3 regions of the Neobacillus sp. S1115 genome follow, and region 1 is predicted to be linked to each of the others. Evidence: predicted binding sites of a transcription regulator. Region 1 holds the regulator's gene; each other region holds the start of a gene.
What was found. The regulator Rex, encoded in region 1, represses fermentation and respiration genes when NADH is low (regulators of the CRP and FNR family bind a similar motif). The targets are predictions, from matches to a motif close to TTGTGAAATATTTCACAA.
Positions count from the first base shown of each region.

Region 2: the regulator Rex is predicted to act here: its motif matches at 2,310-2,327, upstream of ACZ5B7_RS19285 (DUF3147 family protein).
Region 3: the regulator Rex is predicted to act here: its motif matches at 2,466-2,483, upstream of ACZ5B7_RS21365 (cytochrome c oxidase subunit 2A).

Region 1 covers NZ_AP038275.1:247,024-251,240, reverse strand. Annotated here, with positions in the region: gene ACZ5B7_RS01415 (acyl-CoA dehydrogenase family protein) at 1-785, opposite strand, end outside; gene ACZ5B7_RS01410 (DUF4395 domain-containing protein) at 912-1,337, opposite strand; gene ACZ5B7_RS01405 (redox-sensing transcriptional repressor Rex) at 1,490-2,143, opposite strand; gene moaC (cyclic pyranopterin monophosphate synthase MoaC) at 2,176-2,664, opposite strand; gene ACZ5B7_RS01395 (ABC-F family ATP-binding cassette domain-containing protein) at 2,827-4,217, shown strand, end outside.
Region 2 covers NZ_AP038275.1:3,989,328-3,993,544, forward strand. Annotated here, with positions in the region: gene ACZ5B7_RS19270 (hypothetical protein) at 244-381, opposite strand; gene ACZ5B7_RS19275 (aldo/keto reductase) at 552-1,445, shown strand; gene ACZ5B7_RS19280 (DUF3147 family protein) at 1,502-1,906, opposite strand; gene ACZ5B7_RS19285 (DUF3147 family protein) at 1,922-2,281, opposite strand; gene ACZ5B7_RS19290 (BC1872 family protein) at 2,517-2,822, opposite strand; gene speD (adenosylmethionine decarboxylase) at 3,077-4,217, shown strand, end outside.
Region 3 covers NZ_AP038275.1:4,394,647-4,398,863, reverse strand. Annotated here, with positions in the region: gene ACZ5B7_RS21375 (b(o/a)3-type cytochrome-c oxidase subunit 1) at 1-1,622, opposite strand, end outside; gene ACZ5B7_RS21370 (cytochrome c oxidase subunit II) at 1,622-2,098, opposite strand; gene ACZ5B7_RS21365 (cytochrome c oxidase subunit 2A) at 2,121-2,270, opposite strand; gene ACZ5B7_RS21360 (type III polyketide synthase) at 2,928-4,019, shown strand; gene ACZ5B7_RS21355 (isoprenylcysteine carboxyl methyltransferase family protein) at 4,016-4,217, shown strand, end outside.

The sequences.
Region 1 (4,217 bases):
TTAATCTCGTACCCGTTGCGTTTCTCCTTCTCCTTATCCCCCGGAAGCCAGGATGGTACGATAAATGTCGAAACTTTGTCAGTTCCCGATATTTTTGCCGTCACCACAGAATAATCGGCATGAGCCGCAGAACAGAAAAACTTATTCCCATACAAACGATAACACTTGCCTTCCGGAACCGCCTCCAAAACATTAGCCGGCAAATCAGAACCACCCTGGATTTCTGTCATAAATTGAGCGCCAATGGCAAATTCGCCGTTTAGCCCTTCTTTTGTATGATGTAATATATCTTGAAGTTCTGGATATTCTTCATCCGGAAATTGGTCAAGCAAAGCCACTAAACCATGTGTACATGTCAGCGGACAGGTCACTCCTGCCTCACCCAGCTGATGGATCAGCATTCTTTTCACAAAGCTTTCCCAAGGTGTCATGTTACTGGAAAAAAGACCTTCTCCGAAAATTTCATTCTCTAATTGATGAACTTCTTGAGGACGAACAATCCGGTCAATCCGATGATTAAAAGCATCAAAGTGAAGCATATAGGGGCGGACTTCCGGTCTGGCAATTCTTTCGGCTAACCGGTTCCATTTTGCAGATACTATTGGTGAAAAGGATAATAGTTTTTCGTGGATTTGGCTGTGCTGAGAACCCGTAAATTTCTTGACCACTTTTTGTAAAAACGGTTCATCACGGTACCAATCAAGGTTGTCACGTTTTTCGAGAAATTCATCAAAGCTGTAAGAATTTTTTCCTCTTGCTTCTGTCTCTTGGGAAACAAGCTTCATAAAAACGCCACTCTCCTCATGAATGATAATTCATAATTTTCAATTTAATTTTAAATGTAAGGATATGGAAGCGTCAAATATAAGCAGAAAAACAAAAAAAGAGGCTGAATAATTCAGACCTCTCCTTTATTGGTGCGCCCTTCTATAACGGTATTGGTTCCACTGAAAATGAATAAAGCATCCGATGCAAAAACCTAGAATTGCCACAAAGGCAGCCACCGCGACAAGAATCGTGAACACATAGCCAACACCATTCCATCCCAGCAGGAATCCTACAAATCCAATTCCCAAACACGATACGGCAATTTTTTGATTAAATTGCTGCTGCTCCCAATCCTCAGGGATATAAGCCTTTGGGTCCTTTCTTAAAAATAGTTTTGCTATTTGCATAATCGGATTAAATTCGAATAAAAGACCAGACATACCGGCAACAAATGGTACTAACAAAAACCATTCCTGTCCGGATAACCATGTTAACACAACACTTAAAACAATTGTCCACTGGTTTGTTTTCACGAGCGGACGTGGGATTGAACGAACTGTTTCTGTCATTTTAATCCCAACCTTTCCTATTGGATTACAATAATTACTTGTGTAATCATTTTACCCGCTTCAACTCCTTTTGTATAGTGATCTGTTTAGGAAAAATGTTTCAAAACGAAAAATGGGCCTCTCACCATTTTGGCGAGAAGCCCATTGATTATTTATTCTTCTACTTCGTCGTTTGGATAATGCTTTAAAAAGTAAACAAGTGATTGCAGCTCCACCGCCAGGTCAATATGATGCACGCGGATCGATGAAGGTACATTCAGTCTCGCTGGTGTAAAGTTTAAAATCCCTTTTACATTCGTTTTCACAAGCTTATCTGTAATCTGCTGTGCAACCGGGGCCGGCACCGTCAAAATCGCCACCGAAATATTTTCATCGATCAAATACTGTTCTATATCGTCCATCGAATAAACGGGAACATCGCCTATCGAACCGCCAATTTTTCCGGGGTCCACATCGAAGGCGCAAGCGATTTTTGTATTATTATTTTTTAAAAAATTGTAGTGTAAAAAGGCTGTGCCGAGATTACCCACCCCGATTAACGCTACCTTTGTTAATTCATCTTGATCAAGTGTTTTCCGGAAAAACGATAACAAATAGTTTACGTTATAGCCGTACCCCTTTTTCCCAAGGGCCCCGAAATAAGAGAAATCCCTGCGAATAGTGGCCGAGTCCACCTTTACTGCTTCACTCAATTCTGCAGATGACACCCTCTGCTTGCCAGAAGAATGAAGGTTTTGTAAAAATCGATAATATAAGGGCAGACGCTTTGCTGTTGCCTGTGGTATTTTCATCGTTTCATTGGACATATTTCTCCCACCCTTCAATTTTAATGGATATATTAGATTTCTCTTCTAAAATCACCGTTTTTGCCGCCGGTTTTTTCCACCAGAAAGGTTGGTCCAATCACCATCCCTTTATCAACTGCCTTACACATATCATAGACGGTCAGGGCACAAACAGAGGCGGCTGTTAGCGCTTCCATCTCAACCCCCGTACTGCCTTTGGTTTTCACTGATGCAGCAATATGCAGTGTATATTGTTCCTGCCCGGCCTGCTCCCACGAAAAACTAATATTGATACCTGTTAATGGAATCGGGTGGCACATTGGAATGATATCCCATGTCTTTTTCGCTGCCATCACTGCAGCAACCTGGGCAACTGCTAAGACATCGCCCTTTTTCATTTCGTGGTTTGTGATTTTTTCATAAATTTCAGTGCTTACTGTTATGCTAGACTGGGCAATTGCCGTGCGTGCCGTTTCCGGCTTATCGCTGACATCGACCATCTTGGCCCGGCCTTCTTCATTAAAATGAGTAAATTCAGCCATAAAAAAATCCTCCTACAAAAAATAATACAATATTTTTATGTCCATGTGTGTGAAACTTTGAACTATCAGTATATTTTTTTATAATTCCATTAAAAATTTCACTTCATTGCCGACATTCGGGTAATACGGTAAACTAGTCGTAAGGTAATAGAGGTGAAAAAAATGATTTTATTACAGGTTAACCAATTACAAAAATATTATGGTGCTGAACTTATTTTATCGAATATAAAACTGGAATTACAAACCCGTGACCGTGTTGCCCTTGTCGGACGCAATGGAGCGGGGAAATCAACGTTATTGAAAATCATCGCCGGCGAAATGGGCTATGACGGCGGCGAAATCATCAAACCAAAGGATGTTACCGTTGGTTATTTGGCGCAAAATACGGGTTTGGAGTCCAATCTGTCCATTTGGGAGGAAATGCTGACGGTTTTTGAGAACCTGCAGGCGATGGAAAAATCGCTCCGGAAGCTGGAGAAGCAAATGGCCGATCCTGCTGTTTTCGGAGACCCAGGAAAATACGAACGGGTATTAAAGGAATATGATGAATTGCAAATAAAGTTTAAAGAGCAAGGCGGCTATCAGTATGAAGCCGATATCCGCTCTGTATTGCATGGGTTAAATTTTTCCGATACTACGTTAATGATTTCAAGTCTAAGCGGCGGACAAAAAACGCGTCTTGCGCTAGGCAAGCTATTGCTGACAAGACCTGATATTTTAATTTTGGACGAGCCAACCAACCACCTGGATATCGAAACCCTTTCCTGGCTGGAGCAATATCTGCAGGGCTATGATGGCGCGATTTTAATTGTTTCGCATGACCGCTATTTTTTGGATAAAGTGGTTACAGAGGTGTATGAACTATCACGCCGCCTGATTCAGCGATTTACCGGTAATTATAGCACTTATCTTGAGCAGAAAGCTGCCAATTATGAACGCGACATGAAGCTTTATGAAAAGCAGCAGGAGGAAATTGCCGCGTTAAAGGATTTCATCCAGCGCAACATCGCACGGGCCACTACTACTAAGAGAGCGCAAAGCCGTCGGAAGAAGCTTGAAAAGATGGAAGTCATGGACCGCCCATCAGGGGATGAAAAATCCGCTTCTTTCTCATTTGAAATTGAGCGGCAAAGCGGCAATGATGTACTGACTGTTGATTCTCTTGCTGTCGGCTATGATGGAGAGAAGGTTTCCGAGGATATTTCCTTTCGTGTGTATAAAGGCGACAGCATTGCCCTTGTCGGCCCTAACGGAATCGGGAAGTCGACCCTTTTAAAAACAATTATTAAAAAGCTTCCCGCTTTGGCTGGAACTATTCAATACGGAACCAATTTGTCCATCGGGTATTACGATCAAGAACAAGCCAACCTAACCTCCAATAAACGGGTCTTAAACGAACTATGGGATGAATATCCACTGAAACCGGAAAAGGAAATCCGTACGGTGCTTGGGAATTTCTTATTTTCCGGTGACGATGTGCTTAAAAACGTTTTGTCATTAAGCGGCGGCGAAAAAGCCCGCTTAGCCCTTGCCAAGCTAATGCTCGAGAAAGC
Region 2 (4,217 bases), 2.5 Mb from region 1:
GGTATCACCTCCATTGCTCAATACCAATGTATGCGCTTACATATATGAAAAACACTAAAATAGCAGAATTAAATGAAAACTCGCAGATTGGCGAGTCCGATAGGGACGGTTCATGAGGCGTAGTTGAATTTATGTGTTAGGAAGTTATAAATTTATGAAAATTTATAACTTCCTATTAGCTAAAAAAACTATCTTTCTATGTATTTTTACAAAAAAGATAGTTTTTCTGGATAGTCTTTTTTATTATTTTTTAACAGGTGTACACACAGCAAATAAATTTTCAGACGGGTCAGTCACATTGATTTCAACAATCTTAAATCCGCCATTTCCTTGATCTTTGCCCTCGTTCTTGATTGGTTTTAAAACTTGATTGTTATTCATCGTCCTTACTTCCTTCCTACGTAATTTCTCACACAGAAGCTAATATATGACGATTGTTAAAAAATGTGCATATTTTTTTGTAAAATTTGTCTATTCCGAACGGGAGTTATCACTTGAGATTATGGTATTATTTTCTAAAGAATATGGGATCATGAAGGAGGTAGCTTGAAATGGTTGAATCTAGGAAAATAGCTGAAATTAGGGAAACCCTAAATAAGCGTGTAATATCCCTCCCTGCTCGTTCGTCTGTACCGGTTTTAGGTCAGGGAACTTGGAATATGGGCGAAAATAGCCGTGCAAAAGAGCAGGAAGTAAAAGCCCTTCAACTTGGGATTGAACTCGGAATGACGTTAATTGATACAGCGGAAATGTACGGAAATGGCGGTGCAGAGCAAGTTGTTGGTGAAGCTATAAAAGGACTCAGAGATAGAGTGTTTCTGGTCTCCAAAGTCTATCCTCATAATGCTGGAAAAAATAAAATCACCGAAGCCTGTGAAAACAGTTTAAAACGGCTTCAAACAGATCATTTGGATTTGTACCTTTTACATTGGCGGGGCCAGATTCCACTTGAGGAAACCATCGAAGGGATGGAGAAACTAAAAAAAGAAGGAAAAGTTCTGCGTTGGGGTGTTTCCAACTTTGACACAGAAGATATGGATGAATTAGTTGCTTCCGCAAACGGGACAAATTGTATCACCAATCAGGTATTATACCATCTAGGCTCACGAGGGATTGAATTTGATTTGCTGCCGTGGCAAAAGCAGCATCAAATGCCCATAATGGCCTATAGCCCGATCGCCCAGGGAGGTTCCTTAAGAAGACAGCTGTTGCGTGAATCTACCATTCTGGATATTGCCCGCAGTCACAATGTGCAGCCCTTGCAGATTGTGCTAGCCTGGTGTATCCGTTCCAATCAGGCAATTGCCATTCCAAAAGCTGTCCATCCGGAACACGTCATGCAAAATGCGGCGGCTGCTTGCATTGAACTAACAACAGAGGAATTAGCTAGACTTGACGAGGTTTTCCCTGCTCCCGACAGAAAAGTTCCTCTTGATATTATTTAAAAACGTAAAATGCCAGGCAGCTTTCCTTTTTCGGATGCCGACTGGCATTTTTTCTATTATTTATGATGTCTGAACCGTGCCTCTGCCAAAACCAGCTTTCTACTAAATGGTTTTATATTTAATTTCTCCCTTAGTGTTGACACCATCACGGAGCTGATCAGCCAAAAAAGCAGACCGAGCAGCATGCTTAGCGGCCAATTATGGGTCAGTTTTAAGAACAGCCAGACGGTCGCTGCACAAATAATGCCGCCAATCATGCCATAAACAGAACCGCCTGCAATTTTCGCTGCGTTCTTCGTTCCGGAAGTAACCCCTGCCATTAAAACGGCCGTAATCATCACAGCCGGAAACGCGGCGAATATTCCCCCTAGGATTTCCCATGGTGAAACCACAATTATTAAATAGCTGGCCATAACGGCGGCCCCGCCAAGTAGAAAACGTAAAAGTAAATCTTTTGTCATTGTTAACACCCTTTCCTAATTGACCGTGATGGCAACCACTATGATAGAAACTGCCAGCCAGCAGCCTAACGCCTCGATGAGTCCTTTTTTCCATCCGTGTTTCTTTAATAGAAGTACAGCCATAATGGCCACGAGTATATTAATTCCCATCCCAACCATGGCTCCTTTTGAGAGCATAATGGATTGGGAAACAAGAGCCTCGCCTTTCAAATCCAGCCCCGCTGTAAGTAATGCCGCTAAAAATACGGCTGGAAAAGCAGCGAATATTCCGCCTGCCTTTTCGCCCAATTTCCTCGCCACAATCGTTGAAGCGACAACTGCCACCCCCCCTAAAATAAATCTTATGAGTAACGCACTAACGGAAAGTCCACCCATCCTTATCACCTGTCCATAATACATATATTTGTGAATGTTTTCACATAATAACTCGATATGTTTATTTTACTCCTTTTTATCCTCAGCTCATGTGAACATTTCATTAACATTTTTGAAGCGCTATCAGGTTCTAAATAGGTACCAAAAGCAAAACGACCGAATGCTTGAAAAATTCGGTCGCTAAAAAATAAGGTTTATTGTTTGGGTTTAAATAATATAATTATTTACTGATAAGCTATAGCCATTCATCTGGAACCGAACTATTATCAGCGATTGCAAATGCTGCCTCTGTAATGGCCGCCGCTAACGTATTGCCCGTTTCGCATGCATCATTAAAACAAGCTTGGCACGTACCGTCTGTTTTATATGTAAACCCCAACTCTTTCATTCTTTCAACGATTAGCATAGCGTGCTCCAGGTTTTGCTCGGGTTGAAACTCGTCAACAGGTATGAAAATTCCCTTTTCAAAATCATACCAGCGATCCCATCTATTTAACTTCCAGCCTAGTATTCTGCGCGCAATTATTTCAGTTTTGTTCATAGCCACATTACTCCCCTATCCTCAATAGATTTTCCTATTTTACCATTTTCATATTCAGAAGCCTGTATCAATTTTCACACATACTAAATTGATTTTGACAATTTATTAACTGTCCTAAAGGCCTTAATATACTGCAAGCGAATATACGTATTTATCACTACCCGAGTTACACTCACATACTTTATTTATGAAAAATTTTTTAAAACAACAATATGAACTCAAAAATGAATCAGAATGGAGAAAGGGATGGAAGTATGGAGATGAAAGGTCAGCACCTCATCGTGGATGCATACGATTGTCGGGCGGAGCTCTTAAATAACGCTGATGAATTAAAAACCTTGATGCTTGATACTCTCCGTGAGCTGGAATTGGAAATTCTGCTGGCTTGCTTCCATTCCTTTTCACCTCAAGGAGTAACGGGAATCATCGCGATTTCGACCTCCCATTTTTCCATTCATACCTGGCCCGAATATGGGTATGCTGCCTTTGATTTATATACCTGCTCCCCTCAGGATGCCTGGCATGTTTTAAAAAAATTCCTTGGAAAAATCGGTGCCGGGCGGGCCACCGCTATTGAAATTGAAAGAGGGATGGAAAGGCAGATTTCTCCTCTATATTCAAAAAAGCTACATCCGATGCTCTCAGCCAGCAGGCGCCCGGGAAATGCATGGGACATGAAAATTCTTAAGGAAATCAAGAATGGCGGGCACCACATCCTCTATCAAGGGGCGAGTGAGCTCAATGACATACTGCTTGTCATGGCAAAGGACCTGAGATTGTATCTGAATGAAGAATTCCAGTTTTCTTCGCTGGATGAAAGACATTACCACGAAGCATTGGTCCTACCGGCAATGGAACTCGCAAAATCAAGGAAACGGGTGCTAATTTTAGGAGGTGGGGATGGCCTTGCCGTTCGGGAAGTCATTAAATATCATGATGTTGGCCATATCGACCTTGTTGAAATTGACCCGATGATTATTAAGCTGGCGGCAAATGAACCGGCATTTGTTGATGTTAATGAGGGTTCGTTAAAGGATAACCGCCTACAGGTCCATATTATGGATGCGAAGAAATATTTAATGGGAGAAATGAAAAGATATGATGTCATCATTATGGATTTTCCGGACCCGGTTGACCCAGATACCAGCTTATTGTATACGAAGGAACTGTTTGACCAAGTTGGCCGGCACTTAAACACTGATGGAGTCGTCGTCTGCCAGTCAACTTCCCCAAAGGACAACCCCCGGGTCTATTGGAGTATCGCTAAAACACTGCAGGCTTCGGGCTTTAAAACGGAAGCATTTTATTCAGTGGTGCCATCCTTTGGAATGTGGGGGTTTCACCTGGCGAGCCGCGGCAATTTCTTGAAAAAATGGCCGCAAATCTCGGTTCCAC
Region 3 (4,217 bases), 2.1 Mb from region 1:
GCATTTTGAATGATATCAATGAATGGTATTGTGTAAGCGAACAGGATTAAGGCCGCGGTGATGCCAAGCCATAATTTCCAGTTTTCAAATACCATTGGTGCTTTTTCCTGCAGATTTTCTGCTTCGCCGACAGGGAATTCTTCTTCACCTTTTGGTGCAAAGAACGCCAAGTTAATGAAAATAACTAATACTAAAATAATGCCAAGGAAAAGAATTGTTCCGCCAACTGCTTGGGCAATTTGGTAAGGAATCCACTCAAGCGCCTGCTTGGAGTCACCATAAGTGGAGAATGCTGAACGTCTTGGTGCGCCAAGCAGTCCTTGGAAGTGCATTGCACCGGACATGAATGCCATTCCGATAAACCATACCCATGCTTGGATAATACCTAATTTGTTCATCGCTTTAGTCAGCTTGCGGCCGGTTAAGTGCGGCACAAGCCAATATGAAATTCCAAAGAATGTCAGTACAACAGAAGTTGCAGCTGTCAAATGGAAGTGTCCTGTTACCCAGATGGTATTATGGACAACTTGGTCCATTTGGTTGGAAGCATTGATAATACCGCCGGCACCAGCAGGAATGAATGAAGCCATACCAATGAATGGGACTGTGAAACGGGCATCATTCCAAGGAAGCACTTTAAACCAGCCAAATAAACCGGTAGCTCCTTTAGAACGGCCATATCTCTCAAACGTTGCGAACAGAGAGAAGGCTGTCATTAATGACGGGATAATAACCATGAATGTTAAGATAACCTGAATAAATTTCCAAGCCGGATCAATGCCCGGTTCTGTCAACTGGTGGTGGAAACCAACCGGAATCGAGAAAAGCAAGAATAAGATAAAAGATAAACGGGCCAATGAATCTGAGAAAATCTTTCCGCCGATGATTTTTGGAATAACTGCATACCAGCACATATATGCAGGCAACAGCCAGAAATACACTAGCGGGTGACCGAAATACCAGAATAACGTACGGCTGATAAGAACATCAACAGTATCTACTAAACCTAAAGACCAAGGCAGCAATTGGAATAGAACAGTTGCAGCAACCCCTAGTGTAGCCACAATCCACATCACCGTGTTGATAACTGCCATAAAGCTTAACAACGGGCTTGGCTTGCCAGGGTTATTTTTCCGCCATTTTGCATAGGTCATAATTTGTGCGGTGCCATCAACCCAGCTGCCGACAACCACAAAGGTTAATCCTAAATAAAAGACCCAGTGTGCTTTAAGTGGTGCATAGAATGTATAAAGTACAGATGCTTCATTTAATAGAATCATCGTTCCTGACATAAGGGTACCGGCAGTCATTAACCAGAAACCAATCCAGCCGGTGCGTCTGGCTGCTGGGGAATGTGTTCCCGCAGTTCTGGATACAGCCGCATATTGAAATCCCATGATAAAGAATGTTGTTAAAACAAGCCCCATTAAAACACCATGAGCTGTTAAAATTTGATAGTAGCCAATTCCCCAAGGCAGTTCAAATTTTCCGGAACGGACAAGGGTTTGTAGTAATCCCATCAGACCGCCGAGAGCGAGTGCTCCGAAAGCCACAAAGAAATGCGCCATGGATAGCTTCGCGTCACGTGGGTCAACCTTTACTTTCGCTGCTGCGTTAACCATTATTTAACCACCTCAATCTTCGAGAACATTAAATGGTGCCCTGTACCACAGTATTCGTTACAAACAACTAGAAATTCGCCTGCTTTGTCAAAGGTTGTTGTATACTCGCTGACATAGCCCGGTTCAAGCATCATATTAATATTGGTTCCGGCCATTTCAAAGCCATGGACAACGTCCTTGGTGGTAGCGATTACTTTCACCTTTGCTCCAAGCGGAACCTCAACCTTTGCTGGGTTATAAGAGAAAGCAGATGCGACAAATACTAGTTCATAATCCCACTCTTTGCCTTCAACCTTATGAAGTCCCGGCTTATCGAAAGGTTTTGTGGTATCAACCTTTTCCGGATTTATTGTAGTTAAACAGCTTGCTGGTTTGTTGCCCAGGTAAAAAGCGCCGACACCGACTACTGTTAAAAAGACAACGAGACAGCCGATTCCAAACGTCAGCCAGATTTTTTCAAATTTATGCATATGCATATGTAATTCCCCCCTTTAATTCCTAAAAACGGTCTACGAACAGATAGTAAACTGAAACCCATGAAACAATGATAAATAGCCCCAGAATGAATACAGACGCCAGTGTCCCCTTTAAAGAAGAACTGTCTTCAATCTCTGTTTGGTGCTTTGTCTTTAGTTCCGCCTTTGCCATCCCCCTACACTCCCTTCAGAAAATGAAAAGTAAATAAATGATTTCTCTTTCATAATACAAAACAATTTTGAAAGTAAAATATCAAATTCAAGAATTCACAAATTGTTCATTCCTTAGTTATCTACTATGGTAATGTTAATAAGTTGGTATAACAGTGATTAAAGTCACAATTACCCACCTGAAATTGTGACTAAAGTGTGAAACATCACACCAAGCCTGTGATTTAGATAATTGATAATTTAATTACGTAATGGATGATTGGCAGTTCGTTTTTTGTCACAATTCTCTGTAAGAAAAATATGATAATAATAAAAATCTTTTTCTTTGGAAGTGGTTGGTTTGGAGAAATATTATTGCGAACATTGCCGTCTTTTGTATAATAAGATTGAAATTTGTAAGGTTTGCGGAACATTGGCGGGAAATAAAATAAAAATTGAGGTTCAAAAGCAACCGGAAAAATAAGATTCAGGATATGTTAGAGAATTGGAAAAGTTTATATAATGAAGGAATAACTATTACAAGATATAATAAACATGCACAACAACAACAACCTTCAAAACGTTTACTTCTCCGAATGGGGAAGTTTTTTTTGTGTCTGGAATAATTTTCTTTAAATTGGCAAAAAATACCCTTACCTTTGGTTAAGGAGAATGATGTATGCCTACAATTCTTTCCATTGCAGAAGTTATTCCTCCATATGAAATTAAACAGACGCAGGCGACAGAGTTTGCAAGGGAATTGTTTTCTGGTTCATTTAAAGAAATTGGGCGGTTATTAAAGGCTTTTGAAAATGGTCTTATTGAGAAAAGATATTTTGTTAATCCCGTAGGCTGGTTTCAGGAGAATCATTCCTTTGAGGAAAAGAACAATGTCTACATCGAATCGGCCGTTACCCTTGGGAGGGAGGCAATTGTAAAATGTCTGGATAACAATCAGTTTCTTAAGAAAAAAATTCCTTACGAAGACATTGATGCCATTTTTTATATTTCCACCACAGGGATTGCAACTCCAAGTATAGAAGCACGAATAATGAACCTGCTGCCTTTTCATCTCCACACGAAACGAATCCCAATCTGGGGATTGGGCTGTGCAGGCGGTGCTGCAGGTCTTGCCCGTGCGTTTGAATATTGCATGGCCTTTCCAAAAGCTAAAGTCCTTGTTCTTTCTGTTGAACTTTGCAGTATTACCTTTCAGCGAAATGATCTATCGAAGAGCAATTTAATCGGGACATCTCTTTTTGCAGACGGGGTTGCCTGTGCGTTAATATGTGGTGATTCCTGCGATATCGGGGATTTTCGCTTAAAAACCACATACCCGTCCATATTAGCGGTTCAATCCGCACTGCTCCCCGATTCTTTGGATGTGATGGGCTGGGATATAAAAAATGAAGGATTGTTTGTCCGGTTTTCTCGTGATATACCAAAAATCGTACATAATTGGCTAAAGCCAGTGGCAGAAGAATTTTTACATGAGCACCGGCTTCAAATAGATAAAGTAGACTATTTCATTGCCCATCCGGGCGGTAAAAAGGTGTTGGATGCCTATGTTGAATCGCTTGGCATACCTGCGTCGATGACAGACGTTTCGCTCGAAGTGTTAAAAAACTTTGGAAATATGTCTTCTGCTACCATTCTTTATGTGTTGAAACAATATATGGAAATGGATATTCCACGTGGGTCAAATGGGCTTTGTGCCGCTCTTGGACCGGGTTTCAGTTCGGAAATGCTTCTATTGAGGTGGTTTGATTGAGGGACTTGCTGCCATTTATTAGCTTTATGGGTTTCATCATTTTTCAGCGTGCAGCAGAGATTTTATTCGCAAAAAGAAATGAAAAATGGATGAAGAGTAAGGGAGCACTTGAATTTGGCATTGTCCACTACCGCTGGATTGTCCTTGTGCATGTACTATTTTTACTTAGCTTTAGTATGGAAAAGTTCATCTTTAATC